DNA from 4 places in the Pseudomonas sp. CAU 1711 genome. Region 3 is predicted to be linked to each of the others. Evidence: predicted binding sites of a transcription regulator. Region 3 holds the regulator's gene; each other region holds the start of a gene.
What was found. Region 3 encodes sigma-54, which starts transcription at its own class of promoters, with help from an activator protein. Its sites were predicted from a motif close to ANTGGCATNNANNTTGCTNT; they were not measured.

Region 1: AAFN46_RS17860 (CmpA/NrtA family ABC transporter substrate-binding protein) is a predicted target of sigma-54. The motif match lies at 2,975-2,994, and genes of this name have one in related genera.
Region 2: AAFN46_RS12450 (ammonium transporter) is a predicted target of sigma-54. The motif match lies at 2,208-2,227, and genes of this name have one in related genera.
Region 4: AAFN46_RS17890 (CmpA/NrtA family ABC transporter substrate-binding protein) is a predicted target of sigma-54. The motif match lies at 2,762-2,781, and genes of this name have one in related genera.

What each region holds. Positions count from the first base shown of each region.
Region 1 covers NZ_JBDQQT010000017.1:12,374-17,380, forward strand. Annotated here, with positions in the region: gene acnB (bifunctional aconitate hydratase 2/2-methylisocitrate dehydratase) at 1-2,325, shown strand, start outside; gene AAFN46_RS17850 (YgdI/YgdR family lipoprotein) at 2,448-2,639, shown strand; gene AAFN46_RS17855 (YgdI/YgdR family lipoprotein) at 2,739-2,948, shown strand; gene AAFN46_RS17860 (CmpA/NrtA family ABC transporter substrate-binding protein) at 3,114-4,328, shown strand; gene AAFN46_RS17865 (ANTAR domain-containing response regulator) at 4,349-4,927, shown strand.
Region 2 covers NZ_JBDQQT010000009.1:195,381-200,387, reverse strand. Annotated here, with positions in the region: gene AAFN46_RS12455 (EAL domain-containing protein) at 1-2,023, opposite strand, end outside; gene AAFN46_RS12450 (ammonium transporter) at 2,261-3,562, shown strand; gene AAFN46_RS12445 (hypothetical protein) at 3,564-4,208, shown strand; gene AAFN46_RS12440 (META domain-containing protein) at 4,308-4,712, opposite strand; gene AAFN46_RS12435 (hypothetical protein) at 4,718-5,007, opposite strand, start outside.
Region 3 covers NZ_JBDQQT010000001.1:350,977-355,983, reverse strand. Annotated here, with positions in the region: gene AAFN46_RS01540 (HAD family hydrolase) at 1-195, shown strand, start outside; gene lptC (LPS export ABC transporter periplasmic protein LptC) at 205-771, shown strand; gene lptA (lipopolysaccharide transport periplasmic protein LptA) at 758-1,303, shown strand; gene lptB (LPS export ABC transporter ATP-binding protein) at 1,303-2,028, shown strand; gene AAFN46_RS01520 (RNA polymerase factor sigma-54) at 2,167-3,669, shown strand; gene raiA (ribosome-associated translation inhibitor RaiA) at 3,825-4,133, shown strand; gene ptsN (PTS IIA-like nitrogen regulatory protein PtsN) at 4,147-4,611, shown strand; gene rapZ (RNase adapter RapZ) at 4,629-5,007, shown strand, end outside.
Region 4 covers NZ_JBDQQT010000017.1:19,142-24,148, reverse strand. Annotated here, with positions in the region: gene AAFN46_RS17900 (ABC transporter ATP-binding protein) at 1-201, opposite strand, end outside; gene AAFN46_RS17895 (ABC transporter permease) at 213-1,205, opposite strand; gene AAFN46_RS17890 (CmpA/NrtA family ABC transporter substrate-binding protein) at 1,259-2,623, opposite strand; gene AAFN46_RS17885 (transcriptional regulator) at 2,918-3,241, opposite strand; gene AAFN46_RS17880 (hypothetical protein) at 3,364-3,750, shown strand; gene alaC (alanine transaminase) at 3,786-5,007, opposite strand, start outside.

The sequences.
Region 1 (5,007 bases), on a different contig from region 3:
GGCTACAACATCGCCACCCTGGTCGAGCTGCTGGACAGCGCCGAGCTGGCCGGCGTTGCCGCCGAGCAGCTCAAGCACACCCTGCTGATGTTCGACGCCTTCCACGACGTCGCCGAGAAGGCCAAGGCCGGCAACGCCAACGCCAAGGCCGTCATGCAGTCCTGGGCCGAAGGCGAGTGGTTCACCAAGCGTCCGGCCGTTCCGGAAAAAGTCACCCTGACCGTGTTCAAGGTCACCGGCGAAACCAACACCGACGACCTGTCGCCGGCCCCGGACGCCTGGTCGCGCCCGGACATCCCGCTGCACGCCCTGGCCATGCTGAAGATGGCCCGCGACGGCATCAACCCGGATCAGCCGGGCTCGGTCGGCCCCATCAAGCAGATGGAAGCGCTGAAAGCCAAAGGCTTCCCGGTGGCCTACGTCGGCGACGTGGTCGGTACCGGCTCCTCGCGTAAGTCCGCCACCAACTCGGTGCTGTGGTTCTTCGGCGACGACATCCCCAACGTGCCGAACAAGCGCGCCGGTGGCTTCTGCTTCGGCACCAAGATCGCCCCGATCTTCTACAACACCATGGAAGATGCCGGCGCCCTGCCGATCGAATTCGACTGCACCAACCTGGCCATGGGCGACGTCATCGACGTGTACCCGTACAAGGGTGAAGTGCGCCGCAACGGCAGCGACGAGCTGGTCACCAGCTTCGAGCTGAAGACCGACGTGCTGCTGGACGAAGTCCGCGCCGGCGGCCGTATCCCGCTGATCGTTGGCCGCGGCCTGACCGAGAAGGCCCGCGCCGAGCTGGGCCTGGCGCCGTCCACCCTGTTCAAGAAGCCGGTTGCTCCGGCCGACAGCGGCAAGGGCTTCACCCTGGCGCAGAAGATGGTCGGTCGCGCCTGCGGCCTGCAGGAAGGCCAGGGCGTGCGCCCGGGCACCTACTGCGAGCCGAAGATGACCACCGTCGGCTCCCAGGACACCACCGGCCCGATGACCCGCGACGAGCTGAAGGACCTGGCCTGCCTGGGCTTCTCCGCCGACCTGGTGATGCAGTCCTTCTGCCACACCGCGGCCTATCCGAAGCCGATCGACGTCACCACCCACCACACCCTGCCGGACTTCATCATGACCCGCGGCGGCGTGTCCCTGCGTCCGGGCGACGGCATCATCCACAGCTGGCTGAACCGCATGCTGCTGCCGGACACCGTGGGTACCGGTGGCGACTCGCACACCCGCTTCCCGATGGGCATCTCCTTCCCGGCCGGCTCCGGCCTGGTGGCCTTCGCCGCCGCCACCGGCGTGATGCCGCTGGACATGCCGGAATCCGTACTGGTGCGTTTCAAGGGCAAGCTGCAGCCGGGCATCACCCTGCGTGACCTGGTGCATGCCATCCCCTACTACGCGATCCAGGCCGGCCTGCTGACCGTCGAGAAGAAAGGCAAGAAGAACATCTTCTCCGGCCGCATCCTCGAGATCGAAGGTCTGGACGAGCTGACCGTCGAACAAGCCTTCGAGCTGTCCGACGCCTCCGCCGAGCGTTCCGCCGCCGGCTGCACCATCAAGCTGCCGGAAAGCGCCATCGCCGAGTACCTGAAGTCCAACATCACCATGCTGCGCTGGATGATCGGCGAAGGCTACGGCGATGCCCGTACCCTGGAGCGTCGCGCCCAGGCGATGGAAGCCTGGCTGGCCAACCCGCAACTGCTGGAAGCCGACAAGGACGCCGAGTACGCCGCCGTGATCGAGATCGATCTGGCCGACGTCAAGGAGCCGGTCCTGTGCGCCCCGAACGACCCGGATGACGCCCGCCTGCTGTCCACCGTTGCCGGCGAGAAGATCGACGAAGTGTTCATCGGTTCGTGCATGACCAACATCGGCCACTTCCGCGCCGCCGGCAAGCTGCTGGACAAGGTCAAGGGCGGCATTCCGACCACCCTGTGGCTGGCTCCGCCGACCAAGATGGACCAACACCAGCTGGTCGAGGAAGGCTACTACGGCATCTACGGCAAGGCCGGTGCGCGCATGGAAATGCCGGGCTGCTCGCTGTGCATGGGTAACCAGGCACGCGTGAAGACCGGTGCCACCGTGGTCTCCACCTCCACCCGTAACTTCCCCAACCGTCTGGGCGACGCCACCAACGTGTACCTGGCCTCCGCCGAACTGGCGGCGGTCGCCTCGATCATCGGCAAGCTGCCGACCGTCGAGGAGTACATGGAGTACGCGAAGAACATCGACAGCATGTCTGCCGATATCTATCGCTACCTGAGCTTCGATCAGATCGCCGAGTACAGGGAAGCCGCTGCGAACGCCAAGATCCCGGTCGTTCAAGCCTAAGCCTTACCCGGTAAGAAGAAGCCCCGCCCAGTGCGGGGCTTTCTTTTTGCGGAGCGAAATCGGGCAGATCGCGGTCCGAACCTCTGAAGCCCTCGCGGGCAACCACTCAGAAGGAGTTCACCATGAAACCCTGGATTCTCGCCCTGCTCTGCGCGCTCGGCCTCACCGGCTGCGCCAGCGACTACCTCATCGCCACCACCGACGGCCAGATGCTCAGCGCCGAAAGCAAGCCGGAGATCGACGACGAGACCGGACTGCTCTCTTACGAGGACGCCGAGGGCAACGAACAGCAGATACCGCGCAGCTCGGTATAGCAGATCATCGAACGCTAGAGAGCCCGAGGCCCGCGCACCGCCTTGCCAAGCACGGCGGCGCGCCGACACTGGAAGGAGACCTCACCCAAGGAGCCCGCCATGAAGTCTTGGATAGCCACCCTGCTGTGCCTCGCCGCCCTCTCCGGCTGCGCCAGCGAATACCTGGTCGTCACCCGCGACGGCCAAGTGTTCAGCAGCGACGGCAAGCCGAATCTGGGCAACGACACCGGCATGTTCGAGCTCGAGGATCATGAGGGGCGCAAACAGCAGATTCCCCAGACCGAGGTGAAGCAGATCCTGGAGCGCTAAACGCCTCGATTCGTGCCGCCCGCCGTACTGGCATATGGCTTGCTTAGACATGACCAGTAGAACTCTCTCCAACGGCGGGGTCAGTTCATAGACAATGGCGTCGTTTCTGGCCACTCCTTCCTGGCGGCCGGGGCGACGCCTTTTTGTTCAATGGCGGAACAAGACATGATCGACAGCAGCAACACCCGTAACGACGCCCTGGCATGGGTCGCGGGCAGCGATGCCCCGGAGAAGAGCGCACTGAACCTGGGCTTCATGGCCCTCACCGACTCCGCCTCGCTGATAGTCGCGGCCACCCAGGGCTTCGCCCAGCCCTACGGCCTGACCCTCAATCTGCAGCGCCAGGCTTCCTGGGCCGGCCTGCGCGACCGCCTGCTGAGCGGCGAGCTGGATGCCGCACAGATGCTCTACGGCCAGGTCTACGGCATCGATCAGGGACTCGGCGGAGCGGCCACCGAGATGGCCATCCTCATGGGCCTGTGCCAGAACGGCCAGGCCATCAACCTGTCGCAGCCGCTCAAGCAGGCCGGCGTGACCAGCGCCGAGGCACTGGCCTCACGCGTGCTCCAAGGTGGTGCAAGGCTCACCTTCGCCCAGACCTTCCCCACCGGCACCCACGCCATGTGGCTGTACTACTGGCTGGCCGCCCAAGGCATCCACCCGCTGGAGGACGTCAGCACGGTGGTGGTACCGCCCTCGCAGATGGTTGCCCACCTGCGCGCCGCACGCATCGACGGTTTCTGCGCCGGCGGCCCCTGGGGCGCGCTGGCGGTCGAGGAGGGCCAGGGCTTCACCCTGGCCACCAGCCAGGAGATCTGGGCCGACCACCCGGAGAAGGTACTCGGCGTGACCCGCGAGTTCGCCGAGCTGTACCCCAACACCGCCCGCGCCCTGAGCATGGCCGTGCTGGAAGCCAGCCGCTTCATCGACGAGAATGAGGAGAACAAGCGCAGCACCGCCCAGCTGATCAGCGGCAGCGAGTACGTCGACGCCCCGCTCTCGGCCATCGCCCCGCGCTTCCTCGGCCAGTATGAGGACGGCCTCGGCCACGCCTGGCTGGACGCCCACCCGCTGCGCTTCTACGCCGGCGGCGAGGTGAACATGCCCTGGCTGTCCGACGGCATCTGGTTCCTCACCCAGTTCCGCCGCTGGGGGCTGCTCAAGGACGATCCGGACTACCTCGGCATCGCCCGCCGCATCCACCGGCTGGACATCTATCGCAGCGCCGCCGAGGCCCTGGGCATCGCCGTGCCGGACGCGGAAATGCGCCGCTCCACCCTGCTCGACGGCAGCACCTGGGATGGCAGCGACCCGGCCGGCTACGCCCGCTCCTTCGCCATCCACGCGCTCGCCGAGAGCGCCAGCGCCCTCGCCCTGTAACGCACCGAGACATACGCAAGATGCTACGCATACTCCTGATCAACGATACACCGAAGAAGGTCGGCCGCCTGAAGAGCGCTTTGATCGAGGCCGGATTCGAGGTGGTCGACGAGTCCGGGCTGACCATCGACCTGCCCGAGCGGGTCGAGGCGGTACGCCCCGACGTGGTGCTGATCGACACCGAGTCCCCCGGTCGCGACGTGATGGAGCAGGTGGTGCTGGTGACCCGCGACCAGCCGCGGCCGATCGTCATGTTCACCGACGAGCACGACCCGCAAGTGATGCGCCAGGCCATCCAGTCCGGCGTCAGCGCCTACATTGTCGAGGGCATCCAGGCCGAGCGCCTGCAGCCGATCCTCGACGTGGCCATGGCCCGCTTCGAGAGCGACCAGGCCCTGCGCGCTCAATTGCAGGCGCGCGACGCCCAGCTGGCCGAGCGCAAGCGCATCGAACTGGCCAAGGGGCTGCTGATGAAGATGAAGAGCTGCAACGAGGAAGAGGCCTACACCCTGATGCGCCGCCAGGCCATGGGTCGCCAGCAGAAACTGATCCAGGTGGCCGAGCAGATCATCGCCATGCACGACATGCTGGGCAATTGAAACCTGGGCGGTACGACTGTACCGCCCGCCACCGTAACTGTATCGGTCAACCCACAAACCTCAGCGCTACTGTTCCGTTC
Region 2 (5,007 bases), on a different contig from region 3:
CCTGCTTGAGGTAGAGGGTCAGTTCGCGGGCCGGCAGCGGTTTGCTGTACAGGTAGCCCTGACCCTCGTTGCAGCCCTGGGCGATGATGTAGGCCTCCTGCTCGGTGGTCTCCACGCCCTCGGCGATGACCTGCATGCCCAGGCTCTTGCCGAGCTGGATGATGGCGCGAACGATGGTGGCGTCGTCCTCGTCGTCGAGCAGGTCCTGCACGAAGCTCTTGTCGATCTTCATCTTGTCCAGCGGCAGGCTCTTCAGGTAGCTCAGCGAGGAGTAGCCGGTACCGAAGTCGTCGATGGCGATCAGGGCGCCGGCGCGGCGCAGGCTGAGCAGGTTCTGCGCGGCGGTGCTGATGTCTTCCATCAGGCCGGTCTCGGTGACTTCCAGCTCCAGGCTGCGCGGTGGCAGGCGGTAGACCTGCAGCAGGTTGTTGACCATGCGCGGCAGTTCGGCGTGGTGCAGCTGCACGGTGGACAGGTTGACCGCCATGCGCAGTTCGCTGAAGCCCGAGTCGTGCCATTCGCGCAGCTGGCGGCAGGCCTGGTCCAGCACCCACTCGCCGATGGCGATGATGGTGCCGTTCTGCTCGGCCAGCGGGATGAACAGGTCCGGCGGAACGAAACCGTGCTGCGGATGCTGCCAGCGGATCAGCGCCTCGACGCCGACCACCCGGTGGTCGCGGTAGTCCACCTGCGGCTGGTAGACCAGTTGCATCTCGTTGCGGCCGAGCGCATCGCGCAGTTCCTTCTCCAGTTCGCGGCGCCGACGCATCTCGCTGTCGACGCTGGCGATGTAGAACTGGTAGCGGTTGCGCGAGCGGCTCTTGGCCAGGGTCATGGTCTGCTCGGCTTTCTGCAGCAGCTTCTCGGTGCTGTCGCCGTCCTCGGGGAACAGGGTGATGCCGATGGTGGCGCGCAGGCGCACTTCCTGGTCTTCCAGGGTGAAGGGGTTCTCCAGGCTGTCGAGGATGCTCTGTGCCAGCTCGGCGGCCTCGTAGGGCTGCTCGATGTCGGCCTGGACCAGGGCGAACTGGTCGCCGCCCAGACGGGCCAGCGCGCCGAGACGGCCGCTGTGGCTGCGCAGGCGGTCGGAGAGCGACAGCAGCAACTGGTCGCCGGTCTGGTAGCTGAACTGTTCGTTGACGCCCTTGAAGTCGTCGAGGCCGACGCACAGCACGGCCACGCGGCGTTGCAGGCGGCCGGCGTCGTCGAGGATCTGGTCGAGCTGCTGCTGCAGCTGCTGGCGGTTGGGCAGGCCGGTGAGGAAGTCGTACTGCGACATGCGCAGCAGGCTGTTCTCCGCCTCGCGGCGCAGGTGGGTGTTGCGCTCGATGGACTCCAGCAGCTGGTTGGCGGTGTTGATCCACAGCCCCAGCTCGTTCTTCTCGTTGCCGTGCAGCATGGGCAGCTTGTGCTCGCTGGGGCGGTCCGGGTTGATGTTGGTCAGGTGCTCGATGATCTTCGACAGCGGTTTGGTCAGCAGCCAGTGGTAGACCATGTACAGCACCATGGCCATGGCCATGGCGCGCAGCACTCCGGAGACGAAGATGATCACCGAGGTGGTGATGAAGTTGGCGCCGTAGCTGGCGGTGTCCAGGGTGATGGTCAGGTCGCCGTAGTACTCGCTGTAGGGGCCCTTGCCGACCAGCTGGGTGGTGAAGGTCTGTTCCTTGCCGAGGATGGGGTCGGTGACCCAGCGGGTGGCGCTGGCGGTCGGCTCGCGCGAGCGTTCGGCGAGCATGGGTTCGTTGGGGTGGCCGATGGAGGCGTAGCGCACCGCCTCATGCTGGAACAGGCCCTCGATGACCTGCATGCCCATCTCGCGGTCGAGGCTGTACACGGCCTGGGTGGAGGGGTCGCGGAACATGCCGAGGATGCGCTGAGCATCGTTGGATACGGCCTGCCGGGTCTTGTAGATATCGAAGACGATCTGTCCGCAGCTCAGTACTACGCCGACCACCAGTGCCGACAACAGGACAACACGCAGCAGTTTCAGCGACAGGCTGTTTTTCAGTTCCAGCTTCAAGTGGGTATTCCTTGTTAGCGCCGGGGCACATGACCGTTCTGAGTATTGGCAAATGCGCGGTGGCCGTCAAAGGGCCATTACGTCATCGCCCGGTTTTCTGCCGGCTCGGCTTGGCGCATGGCATGGGGAAAATGCCCTGCAACGGTGCCGGCCTGGGGGTTATAGGGTATTCGGCAGCCTGGCGGCTGGCATAAGAGTTGCGATGCCTCCGTTCGTCACCGTGTCGGGGGATTCGCCATGAAGGTCTACCTGCTGTCGCTGTGTGCTCTGTTCTTCCCGCCCTATACCCACGCCGCCGCAGGCGACGAACTGGCCCTGAATACCGCCTGGGTGGTGCTTGCCAGCGCCCTGGTGTTCTTCATGCAGGCCGGCTTCGCCCTGCTGGAGAGCGGCATGTCACGGGCCAAGAACGCGGTCAACGTGATGATGAAGAACTACATGGACGGCTGCGTCGGCGGCATCGTCTTCTGGCTGGCCGGTTTCGGCCTGATGTTTGGCGCCAATGCCACCGGCTGGTACGGCATGAGCCACTTCGCCCCGCATCGGGGTGAGGCTTGGGACTTCACCTTCCTGCTGTTCCAGATGATGTTCGCCGCTACCGCGGCGACCATCGCCAGCGGCGCCATGGCCGAGCGCACCCGCTACGGTGCCTATCTGGTCGGTGCCATGGTGATCAGCGGCTTTATCTATCCGGTGTTCGGCAGCTGGGTGTGGGGCGGCACCTATGGCGGCCAGGGCTGGCTGGCCAGGCTCGGCTTCATCGATTTCGCCGGCTCCACCGTGGTGCACAGCGTCGGCGCCTGGTGCGCCCTGGCCGGCATCCTGATGCTCGGTCCGCGCCTGGGGCGCTACGGCGGCGATGGCGTGCCGCGTGCTATTCCCGGGCACAACATGGGCCTGGTGGCCCTGGGCGGCTTCATCCTCTGGCTCGGCTGGTTCGGCTTCAACGCCGGCAGCACCCTGGCGATGACGGCCGACCTCGGCCTGATCGCCCTCAATACCCACCTGGCCGCCGCGGCCGGCGCCCTGGGGGCGGTGCTGGCGCTGCGCGGCACGGCCAGCCCGGTGCTGCTCAGTACTACGGTCAACGGCTCGCTGGGCGGGTTGGTGGGTATCACCGCCGGTTGCGCCACCATGCTGCCGGGCTTCGCCCTGTTCACCGGGCTGGTGGCCGGTTTTCTGGTGGTGTTCGGCATGCGCCTGCTCGACAGCTTGCGCTTGGACGATGTGGTCGGCGCCGTGCCGGTGCATGGCTTCGCCGGCGTCTGGGGCACCCTGGCCGCTGGCCTGTTCTACACCGGCGACCCGTTCAACTGGGGCCGCGTGGGCGTGCAGCTGCTCGGCGTCGGCGCGGCCTTCGCCTGGGCCTTCCCGCTGGCCCTGGCGCTGTACTTCGTGCTGTCGCGCAGCATCGGCCTGCGCACCAGCACCCAGCACGAGCAGCGTGGCCTGGACTACTCCGAGCACGCCGAGGCGGGCTACCCGGAGTTCAGCCAGACGCTGACCTACGACGGCGCCGAACTGGCGCGGAGGGGCTGAGATGAGCCTGAGCAACCGCCGTCGCGCCATCTACACCGGGCTGGTCGGCCACCTGCCCGAGGAGGACGTACTGCCGCTGTTGTCGCTGTGGGAGGCCAAGTACGCCGACAAGCCGCCCTTCGCCCTCAACGAGTTTCTCGCCGAGGCCATGCAGCGCAGCGGCCGCAAGCTGGAGCGGGCGCGCCTGTACCGCGAGCTGGTCGGCGCGCTGACCGGGCCGGTCAGCGCGCTGCTGCCCGACCCCGAGGCGCGCCTGCGGGCCTGGCGCGGCGGCGCCGGGCTGGCGGCCGAGGAGGTGTCCGGGCCCGACGCGCTGGCGCGGCAGACCTTCGATGTCCTGAGCCAGGCACTGTTCGCCCTGCTCGACGCCGAGCTGGTGCCGCGCCTGCGCCGTTTCGCCGCCGGCAATCTCAACGGCATGCGGGTGGATGCCGAGCTGCGCCTGCGCCTGCGCAGCTGGCTGGAGCAGGGCGGCTCGCTGGGGTTGACCGCCCTGACCCTGGAGCACCTGCGCGTGCTGCTCAACCTCCTTTATATAGGTCTGTGCGAGTACCTGGGGCCGGTGGCCGCCGACCGGATGCTGACCCGCGCGGTGCAGCAGGTGGAGGCGATGCAGTTGCCGCTGGCACCGCAGAAGCTGCTCTGAGGCAGAAAGCAAGAAACCGGCTCAGACCGTAATGCTGGGATGGGGCGACGGGCTATGCCTTCCCTCTCCCATTTATGGGAGAGGGGCTGGGGGAGAGGGTTAGCCTTCCTCCGGCCACAGCCGGATCGGCTTGCCCGCGCCCGGCCACAGGCGCAGCTGGCCGATGGCGGACACGTCCCAGCGCTGCACTCGGCCGAGGATCTCGAGGAAGCGCCGCTCCTGCTCCATCAGCGCCGGCGCGCACAGCTTGCGGGTGGAACCGGCCTGTTCGAAGTGCAGCTGCTCGCCCTCGCGGCGGTAGCCGGCGAACCAGTGGTTGCAGCCGGCGCTGCCGTAGGCGCGGCCGTCGGCGCCGAGGGTGATGGTCAGGTGGCTGCGTTCGATCGGCGGGCGTTCGCCTATCCATTCCACCCGGTAGGTCTTGTCGCTCTCCAGTTGCAGCGGATCGCTGGCGCAACCGCTCAGGGCGGCGGCGATCAGGGCGGCGATCAGGGCGGGCTTCATGGCGCTTACTCCGTGCAGGCGGGGCAGAAGTGCTTGCCGTCGCGGCTGGTCCAGCCCAGCTCGGTCAGGCGCTGTTCGGCGGCGGGGGCCTGGGCCTTGCTGCCGAGGCTGGCGTCGACGGCGAACTCCAGGTCGATGCGCTTGCCGCAGCCGTCGCAGTCCACCTGCCAGTCGTGGATGGCCAGTTCGCGGAAGGCCGGGCCGCTGGCCACCGCCAGCCACTGGCCGGGCGGGTTGATCAGGTGGCGGACTTTCTCCACGGCCAGGCTCATGGACAGCTCACGGCTGCCCTTGA
Region 3 (5,007 bases):
GACGACCTGCCCGACCTGCCGGTGATCCGTCGCGTCGGCCTGGGCATGGCGGTGGCCAGCGCCGACGCCTTCGTCCGCCAGCACGCCCATGGCGTGACCGTCGCCCGCGGCGGCGAGGGTGCCGCCCGCGAGTTCTGCGAACTGATCATGCGCGCCCAGGGCACGCTCGAAGCCGCCCAGGCCGCCTACCTCTAGGAACGCCCCATGAACGGCAAACTGCGCACCTATCTATTCGGCACCCTGCTGGTGGCCCTGGTCGGCGCCCTCGGCTACTGGAACGTTCGCCCGGAAAGCTTTATGGAGAGGAAGCCCGCGACCACCGACAACGCCATCGATTTCTATGTGGTCGGCGCCCACACCCTGCAATTTCAGGAAGACGGCCAGCTGCACTACGAGATGACCGCCGAGAAGCTGGAGCACCTCAAGGCCAGCGACGCGACCCTGGTGGACAAGCCCGACCTGCAGCTCTACCGCGGCAGCCAGTACCCCTGGCATGTCCGCAGCGACAGGGGCGAAGTCGCCCCGCAAGGCAAGGAAGTCGAGCTGATCGACAACGTGCGCATCGCTCGCACCGATGCCAAGAACCGCCCTACCGTGATCACCAGCAGCCGAGTCACCGTATTCCCCGACGAGGAATATGCGCAGACCCAGCAAGCCGTTAGAATCGAGGCCGCCAATGGGGTGACCACGGCCCAGGGAATGAAAGCGTACATGAACGACGGCAAGATCCACTTGCTGTCCAAGGTAAGAGGCCAGCATGAGGTTCGTTAAAACCTTCCCCCTACTGCTCTGCCTGGGTGCCGCGCTCGGAAGCGCCAGCGCCTGGGCCCTGCCCAGCGACCGCGAGCAGCCGATCCGCGTTCAGGCCGACAGCGCCGAACTGGACGACAAGCAGGGCGTGGCCGTCTACCGCGGCGGCGTGGTGATCACCCAGGGCACCCTGAAGATCACCGGCGACACGGTGACCATCACCCAGGACGCCAACGGCGAGATCGAGGTCTTCACTTCGGTGGGCAAGCCCGCCTACTACGAGCAGAAGCCTGCCGAGGACAAGGAGGTGGTCAAGGCCTACGGCCTGACCATTCAGTACTTCGCCGCCAACGAGCGCATCGTACTGATCGACCAGGCCAAGGTGATCCAGCAGGGCAACGTCTTCGAAGGCGAGAAGATCGTCTACGACACCCAGCGCCAGATCGTCAACGCCGGCCGCGCCACGGGCAGCAACGTCTCGGTGCCGCGCCCGCGCATCGACATGATCCTGCAGCCGCGCAAGAAGAACGCCCAGCAAGAGCAGCAGCAGTAATGGCCACCCTCAAAGCCCAGCACCTGGCCAAGAGCTACAAGGGCCGCCAGGTGGTCCGCGATGTCAGCCTATCCATCGACAGCGGCCAGATCGTCGGCCTGCTCGGCCCCAACGGCGCCGGCAAGACCACCTGCTTCTACATGATCGTCGGCCTGGTCCAGGCCGATCAGGGCCGCGTGCTGATCGACAACCGCGACCTCAGCCACCAACCCATGCACGGACGTGCCCGCTCCGGCATCGGCTACCTGCCGCAGGAAGCCTCGATCTTCCGCAAGCTGTCGGTGACCGACAACATCATGGCCATCCTCGAGACCCGCAAGGACCTCGACCGCGCCGGCCGCGAGCAGGCTCTGGAAGCCCTGCTGCAGGAATTCCACATCAGCCATATCCGCGACAGCCTGGGCATGAGCCTGTCCGGCGGCGAGCGGCGCCGGGTGGAAATCGCCCGCGCCCTGGCCACCGAACCCAAGTTCATCCTGCTCGACGAACCCTTCGCCGGCGTCGACCCAATCTCGGTCGGCGACATCAAGCAGATCATCCACCACCTCAAGGCCAAGGGCATCGGCGTGCTGATCACCGATCACAACGTGCGCGAGACCCTGGACATCTGCGAGATCGCCTACATAGTCAACGATGGCCAGCTGATCGCCGAGGGCGACGCCGAGGCCATCCTGGCCAACCAGCTGGTCAAGGAAGTCTATCTGGGTCACGAATTCCGCCTGTGAGCAGCCCCGCCAGGGGCTTGCGCAAAGGACTGGAATCCTTCAAGGTCGGGCATATAATTTGCTTACTAGGGCGCCCCGGCGCCCTGCAGTGGATGGCGCCACGCGCCGGCAAGTGAACAAGGTACCCAGCCCCACACCATGAAACCGTCGCTAGTCCTCAAGATGGGCCAGCAGCTGACGATGACTCCGCAGCTGCAACAGGCCATCCGTCTACTCCAGCTCTCCACCCTGGACCTGCAACAGGAAATCCAGGAGGCCCTGGAATCCAACCCCATGCTCGAACGCCAGGAAGACGGCGAGGACTTCGACAACTCAGACCCCATGGCCGACGGCGCCGAGCAGAACACCCAGGCGCAGCAGGACAGCTCCAGCTTTCAGGACAGCACCGTCGCGGTAAACAACAGCGAGAGCGCCGAGGACGGCGAGTGGCACGACCGCATCCCCAGCGAACTGCCGGTCGACACCGCCTGGGAAGACGTCTACCAGACCAGCGCCAGCAGCCTGCCGAGCAACGACGACGACGAGTGGGACTTCACCACCCGCACCTCCGCCGGCGAGAGCCTGCAGAGCCACCTGCTGTGGCAGCTCAACCTGGTGCCGATGTCCGACAAGGACAAACTGATCGGCGTCACCCTCATCGACTGCATCAACGACCAGGGCTACCTGGAGGAGAGCATCGACGAGATAGTCGAGTCCTTCGACCCGGAACTGGAGGTCGAGGCCGACGAGGTCGAGGCCGTGCTGCACCGCCTGCAGCACTTCGAGCCGGCCGGCGTCGGCGCCCGCGACCTGCGCGAATGCCTGCTGCTGCAGCTGCGCCAGCTGCCGCCCGGCACGCCCTGGCTGGCCGAGGCCCAGCGCCTGGCCGGCGATCACCTCGATCTGCTCGGCGGCCGCGACTACGCCCAGCTGATGCGGCGCATGAAGCTCAAGGAGGACGAGCTCAAGCAGATCATCGAGCTGATCCAGAGTCTCAATCCGCGCCCGGGCTCGCAGATCGAGGCCAGCGAGCCGGAATACGTGGTGCCGGACGTCATAGTGCGCAAGCACAACGACCGCTGGCTGGTGGAGCTCAACCAGGAGGCGGTGCCGCGCCTGCGGGTCAATCCGCAGTACGCCGGCTTCGTGCGCCGCGCCGACTCCAGCGCCGACAACACCTTCATGCGTAACCAGCTGCAGGAGGCGCGCTGGTTCATCAAGAGCCTGCAGAGCCGCAACGAGACCCTGATGAAGGTCGCCACCCAGATAGTCGAGCACCAGCGCGGCTTCCTCGACTACGGCGACGAGGCCATGAAGCCGCTGGTCCTGCACGACATCGCCGAGGCGGTGGGCATGCACGAGTCGACCATCTCGCGGGTCACCACGCAGAAGTTCATGCACACCCCGCGCGGCATCTACGAACTGAAGTACTTCTTCTCCAGCCACGTCAGCACCGCCGAGGGCGGCGAATGCTCCTCCACCGCGATCCGCGCCATCATCAAGAAGCTGGTGGCCGCGGAAAACGCGAAAAAGCCGTTGAGCGACAGCAAGATCGCTGGTTTACTGGAGGCACAGGGCATTCAGGTAGCCCGCCGCACCGTCGCCAAGTACCGCGAATCCCTCGGCATAGCGCCGTCCAGCGAACGCAAGCGACTGATGTAAGCGGCCCTGAGGGGGAGACTTCTGCACCACAGCATCGAGCGCCGGATACCCTGTCGGGGGAACCACGGCCCGCAGTGCACAGCCCTCCCAGCCAACGTGTTACGGCGGCAGGCCCGATAGCCTGTCTCTTACACAAGGCAACAAGGAGATGCGTTATGCAAGTCAACATCAGTGGACATCAACTGGATGTGACCGACGCCCTGCGCGACTATGTCGGTGAAAAACTCAGCCGACTGGAGCGCCACTTCGACAGAATCACCAATGTGCAGGTCATCATGGAGGTCGAGAAGCTCAAGCAGAAGATCGAAGCCACCCTGCACATCGCCGGCGGTGAAGTGGTCGCCAACGCCGAACACGAAGACATGTACGCCGCCATCGACCTGCTGGCCGACAAACTCGACCGTCAACTGATCAAGCACAAGGAAAAGCAGCTGAACCGCCTGCAAGGCGCCACGGCTCGCTGACACCCCCCACCCCATGATTCGACTCGAAACCATTCTGACTCCCGCGCGTTCCCTGGTGAACGTGCCGGGAGGCAGCAAAAAACGCGTACTCGAACAGATCGCCAACCTGGTCGCCCGCGATCTTCCCGATCTGGACGGCCAGGACATCTTCGAAAACCTGATCGCCCGCGAGAAGCTCGGTTCCACCGGCTTCGGCAACGGCATCGCCATTCCCCACTGCCGCCTGCCCGGCTGCCAGGCGCCGATCAGCGCCGTGCTGCACCTGGACACCGCCGTGGACTTCGACGCCATCGACGGCGCCCCGGTGGACCTGCTGTTCGTCCTGCTGGTGCCGGAGGCGGCCACCGACGAACACCTGGAGCTGCTGCGGCAGATCGCCAGCATGCTCGACCGCACCGAGGTGCGCGAACGCCTGCGCCAGGCCCAGAGCAACGAGAGCCTGTACCAGGTCGTGGTCGACGTGCAGAGCGGGCACTGAGCCCAGGGGTCCCAGCCATGCGCCTGATCATCGTCAGCGGCCGCTCCGGCTCGGGTAAGAGCACCGCCCTCGACGTGCTGGAAGACAACGGCTTCTACTGCATCGACAACCTGCCGGCCAGCCTGCTGCCGGACCTGGCCGAACGCGCCCTGCTGCAGACCGAGCTGCTGCATCCGCAGGTCGCCGTGTCGGTGGACGCGCGCAACCTGCCCAGCCAGCTGCAGCGCTTCCCCGAACTGCTGGCCGAGGTGCGGGGCCGCCATATCCAGTGCGACGTGCTGTTCCTCGACGCCGACGAGGAAACCCTGCTCAAGCGCTTCTCCGAGACCCGCCGGCGCCACCCGCTGACCAACGAGAACCGCTCGCTGGCCGAGGCCATCCGCGACGAGGCCGCGC
Region 4 (5,007 bases), on a different contig from region 3:
TATGACCCCGCCGGTGGTGGCCTGGTAGAGGCCGGCGACTATGTTGAGCACGGTCGACTTGCCGCAGCCGGAGTGGCCGATCAGCGAGACGAACTCGCCCTTGTCGATCTTCAGGTTGACGTTCTGCAGGGCACGGAACAGGCCCTTGTCGGTGGGAAAGTCGATGCCGACGGCGGACAGTTCGAGATGGGTCTGGCTCATGGCGGGTCTCCTTAGCGCAACACGGCGGTCTTGTCCCAGCTCACGCTTTTCTGCAGCAGGAGCATGAGACGGTCGAGGAGGAAGCCGATCAGGCCGATGACGATCACCGCCACCATGATCCGGCCGAGGGAGTTGGAGCTGCCGTTCTGGAATTCGTCCCAGATGAATTTGCCCAGCCCCGGGTTCTGCGCCAGCATCTCGGCGGCGATCAGCACCATCCAGCCGGTGCCCAGCGACAGGCGCAGGCCGGTGAAGATCGCCGGTACCGCCGCCGGCAGCACGATGCGCCGCACGTGCGCCAGCGGCGACAGGCGCAGCACGCGGCTGACGTTGGTCAGGTCCTTGTCCAGGCTGGCGACGCCGACCGTGGTATTCAGCACGGTGGGCCACAGGCAGCACAGCGCCACGGTGAAGGCCGAGGTGAGGAAGGACTTGGCCAGCAGCGGGTCGCTGCTGGTGTACAGGGCGCTGACCAGCATGGTCACCAGCGGCAGCCAGGCCAGCGGCGAGACCGGCTTGAACACCTGGATCAGCGGGTTGACCGCGGCATAGATGCTCTTCGACAGGCCGCAGAGAATGCCCAGCGGCACCGCCACCAGGCTGGCCAGGACGAAACCGGTGAGCACGGTATAGAGGCTGGTGACGATCTGGTCGAAGAAGGTCGGTTTGCCGGTGTAGGCGCGGACCTTCACCTGGGCGTCCGGGTTCTTGGCCAGGCGCTCGGCGTTGCGCTGCTCCTGGCGCTGATAAAAGACTTCGGCCTTGCCGCGCTCGCTGGTGTGGGCCTCGATCAGGCCGCCGAACTGTTGGCCGACCTGGATCGGTCCGGGAAACTGACCCAGGCTGGTCTGGATGCTGCCCGCGACCAGTTGCCAGATCAGCAGGAAGAAGAAAATGCCGGCCAGCGGCAGGATGATCGCAGGCGCCCAACGCTTGATCAGCGCCTGGCTGCGCGCGTTGTCGACGGTCTGCTGGATAGGGGTGGCGACGCTCGGATTGCTCATCGTCCTGTCCTCTCGTGGGTGAGGGCGGAGCCGGGGCCCCGCCTGCACGGGGGTTACTCGGCGCCTTTCAGACCGATCTGGAAGGAGTTCAGGTAGGCGTTGGGCGTACGCCCGTCGTAGGTCACGCCGTCGATGAAGTCGCTGCTCGGCGCGCGGTAGCCGTCCTCGTCGGCGGCCGGGAAGTCATCGGCCTTGGCCTTGCCTTCGCTAACCAGCTCGTTGGCCGCTTCGCGGTACAGATCCGGGCGATAGACCTGCTTGGCCACGTCGAGGTACCAGCTGTCCGGCTTGGCCTCGGCGATCTGACCCCAGCGGCGCATCTGGGTCAGGTACCAGATGGCATCCGAGTAGAAGGGGTAGGTGGCGTCGTGACGGAAGAACACGTTGAAGTCCGGTACTTCGCGCTTGTCGCCTTTCTCGTACTCGAAGGTGCCGGTCATGGAGTTGGCGATCACCTTGGCGTCGGCGCCGACGTATTCCGGACGGGAGAGGATCTCCACCGCCTCGGCGCGGTTGGCGTTGCCGTTCTCGTCCAGCCACATGGCGGCGCGGATCAGGGCCTTGACCAGGCGCTTGTGGGTTTCCGGGTTGGCCTCGGCCCAGTCCTTGGACACGCCGAAGACCTTCTCCGGGTTGTTCTTCCAGATCTCGTAATCGGTGATCACCGGCACGCCGATGCCCTTGAACACGGCCTGCTGGTTCCACGGCTCGCCCACGCAGTAGCCGTTGATGGTGCCGGCCTCCATGGTCGCCGGCATCTGCGGCGGCGGGGTGACCGAGAGCAGCGCGTCGGCATTGAGCTGGCCGCTGATATCGCCCTTCTCCGGTGCGTACAGGCCGGGGTTGATGCCGCCGGCGGCCAGCCAGTAGCGCAGTTCGTAGTTGTGGGTGGAGACCGGGAAGACCATGCCCAGGTTGAACGGCTTGCCCTTGGTCTTGAACTGCTCGATCACCGGCTTGAGCGCATCGGCCTTGATCGGGTGGACCGGCTTGCCGTCCTTCATCGGCACGTGCTTCTTCATCTCCTCCCAGACCTCGTTGGACACGGTGATGCCGTTGCCGTTGAGGTCCATGGAGAAGGCGGTGATCACCTCGGCCTTGGTGCCGAAGCCGATGGTCGCGCCCAGCGGCTGGCCGGCCAGCATATGGGCACCGTCCAGTTCGCCGTCGATCACCCGGTCCAGCAGCACCTTCCAGTTGGCCTGGGCCTCCAGGGTGACGTATAGGCCTTCTTCCTCGAAAAAGCCTTTCTCGTAGGCGATGGCCAGCGGGGCCATGTCGGTGAGCTTGATGAAACCGAGCTTGAGCTCTTCCTTCTCCGGGTCGGCGGCCAGGGCCAGCTGCGCGGCCAGCGGGGAAAGCGCCAGCAGGGCGGCACCGAACAGGGAAGCCAACGTATTACGGCGGATCATGCGCATTGCAAACTCCTCGTGGTCAGAAACGAAAAAAGACGTCGCAGCGAACCGGCCCGGAGGGCAGGTTGGCCTTGACGTCTTTGTCTATTCGTCCCGATCACCGCCGTTGGCGATCCGAAGACGGGTGTGGCTGCAGGGGCTTGTGCAAAGGCCTTGCCAGCTTTCTCCAGTCTTCTTGAGCTTGGAAGAATCTCCTTGTAAAACAGCCTGATAGCTTTGGCTTTCGATTTTTCTAGAGTGCTTTGCGAGCGATCCAGGGCAGTGCAGGAACGGTCTTTCGCAGTGCACCGACCGTGCTCAGCGCACCGCCGCCGCCCGGCTTCGCGCGGCCTCCTCGGAGAAGTCGCGTAACCAGCGCAGCACCTGTACCGCCTCCCAGCGCGCCGGATCGAACAGGGCATAGACCTCGCCCTGATAGCCGACCACATCGACCTGGCGGTGATAGCCGGCGCGCTGCAGCAGGGCCTCGATCTCGGCGAAGCAGGTGTTGAAATGCACGCGCCTGAAAGGGGTCTTGCTGCCGGTGACCAGACCTTCCAGATGCAACTCCTCCACCGTGGAGCGGATGCTCTCCAGCGGCATCTGGTTCACTTTGTTCTTCAGCTGCAGTACGTCCAGCATGATCGGACTCCTTGGATTCCATGGCGAGGCAAGGGTAAACGAAAAATACTGTACAAATAAACACTACTGGATAATAGTACAGCTCAAGTGCCGTCGGAACCTACGGAACAGGAGCTGCCTATATGCACCACAAGCTGATGACAATTCTGCTGTTGGCCGTGCTGGCGGGCTGTGCCCAGCCGCAATTGGAGCAACCCCGGGCCAATGGCGCCTATCTGGTGATCGAGGGCAACGAGGCCTGGGCCGTGCTGGTGCGTGACGGCAAGCGGGTGGCGGAGGCCGGCAAGGTGCTGGACGTGGTGCGTCTGCCGCCGCAGCACTCGGCGATCACCGCCAGCTATATGATCGACACGCCCAATTGCGGGCGCCTGCAGTGGCTGACCGAGCGTGGCGGCGAGGGCGAGATCACCCGCCTGGCGCCGAACAGCGACGCAGCGCTGCGGCGTCCGGGCTGCATGATCGCCGGCGGCCAGGGACGGGTCTGGACGGCGCTGGATTACTCGGGCTGATGACAAAGGCCCCGGCATCTGCCGGGGCCTTTGTGTCATGCCGATTCCGATTTGCCCTTGACCGTTCTCTTCGGCTTGGCGGCGGGAGGCTCGATCAGGCCGTCGGCGCGGAACATGGCCTTGATGCCGCGGATGGCCTGGCGGGTGCGGTCCAGGTTCTCGATCAGGGCGAAGCGCACGTGGTCGTCGCCGTAGTCGCCGAAGCCCAGGCCCGGCGAGACGCAGACCTTGGCCTCCAGCAGCAGCTTCTTGGCGAACTCCAGCGAGCCCAGGTGGGCGTAGGGCTCGGGGATCTTGGCCCAGATATACATGGAGGCCTTGGGCTTCTCCACCATCCAGCCGGCCTCGTGCAGGCCCTTGACCAGCATGTTGCGGCGCTCGCGGTACTGCTCGGCGATGTCGCGCACGCACTGCTGGTCGCCTTCCAGCGCGGCGATGGCCGCCACCTGCAGCGGGGTGAAGGTGCCGTAGTCGTGGTAGCTCTTGATCCGCGCTAGGGCGCCGACCAGCTCCTGGTTGCCGACCATGAAGCCGATGCGCCAGCCGGCCATGTTGTAGCTCTTGGACAGGGTGAAGAACTCCACGGCGATGTCCTTGGCGCCTTCCACCTGCATGATCGACGGCGCCTTCCAGCCGTCGTAGACGATGTCCGCGTAGGCCAGGTCGTGCACCACCAGCACGTCGTAGCGCTTGGCCAGGGCTACCACCCGCTCGAAGAAGTCCAGCTCCACGCACTGGGCGGTGGGGTTGGAGGGGAAGCCGAGGATCATCATCTTCGGCTTGGGGATGGCTTCGCGGATGGCCCGTTCCAGTTCGGCGAAGAAGTCCACGCCGGGCACCAGGGGCACCGAGCGCACCTGGGCGCCGGCGATCACCGCGCCGTAGATATGGATCGGATAGCTGGGATTGGGTACCAGCACCGTGTCGCCATGATCGAGGGTGGCCAGCATCAGGTGCGCCAGACCTTCCTTGGAGCCGATGGTGACTATGGCTTCGCTTTCCGGGTCTATCTCCACCTCATAGCGATCCTTGTACCAGCGCGAGATGGCGCGGCGCAGGCGCGGGATGCCGCGCGAGGTGGAGTAGCCGTGAGTGTCTTCACGCTGGGCGACCTGCACCAGCTTCTCGACTATGTGCGGCGGCGTGGCACCGTCCGGATTGCCCATGCTGAAGTCGATGATGTCCTCGCCACGGCGGCGTGCGGCCATCTTCAGTTCGGCGGTGATGTTGAAAACGTAGGGGGGGAGACGATCGATG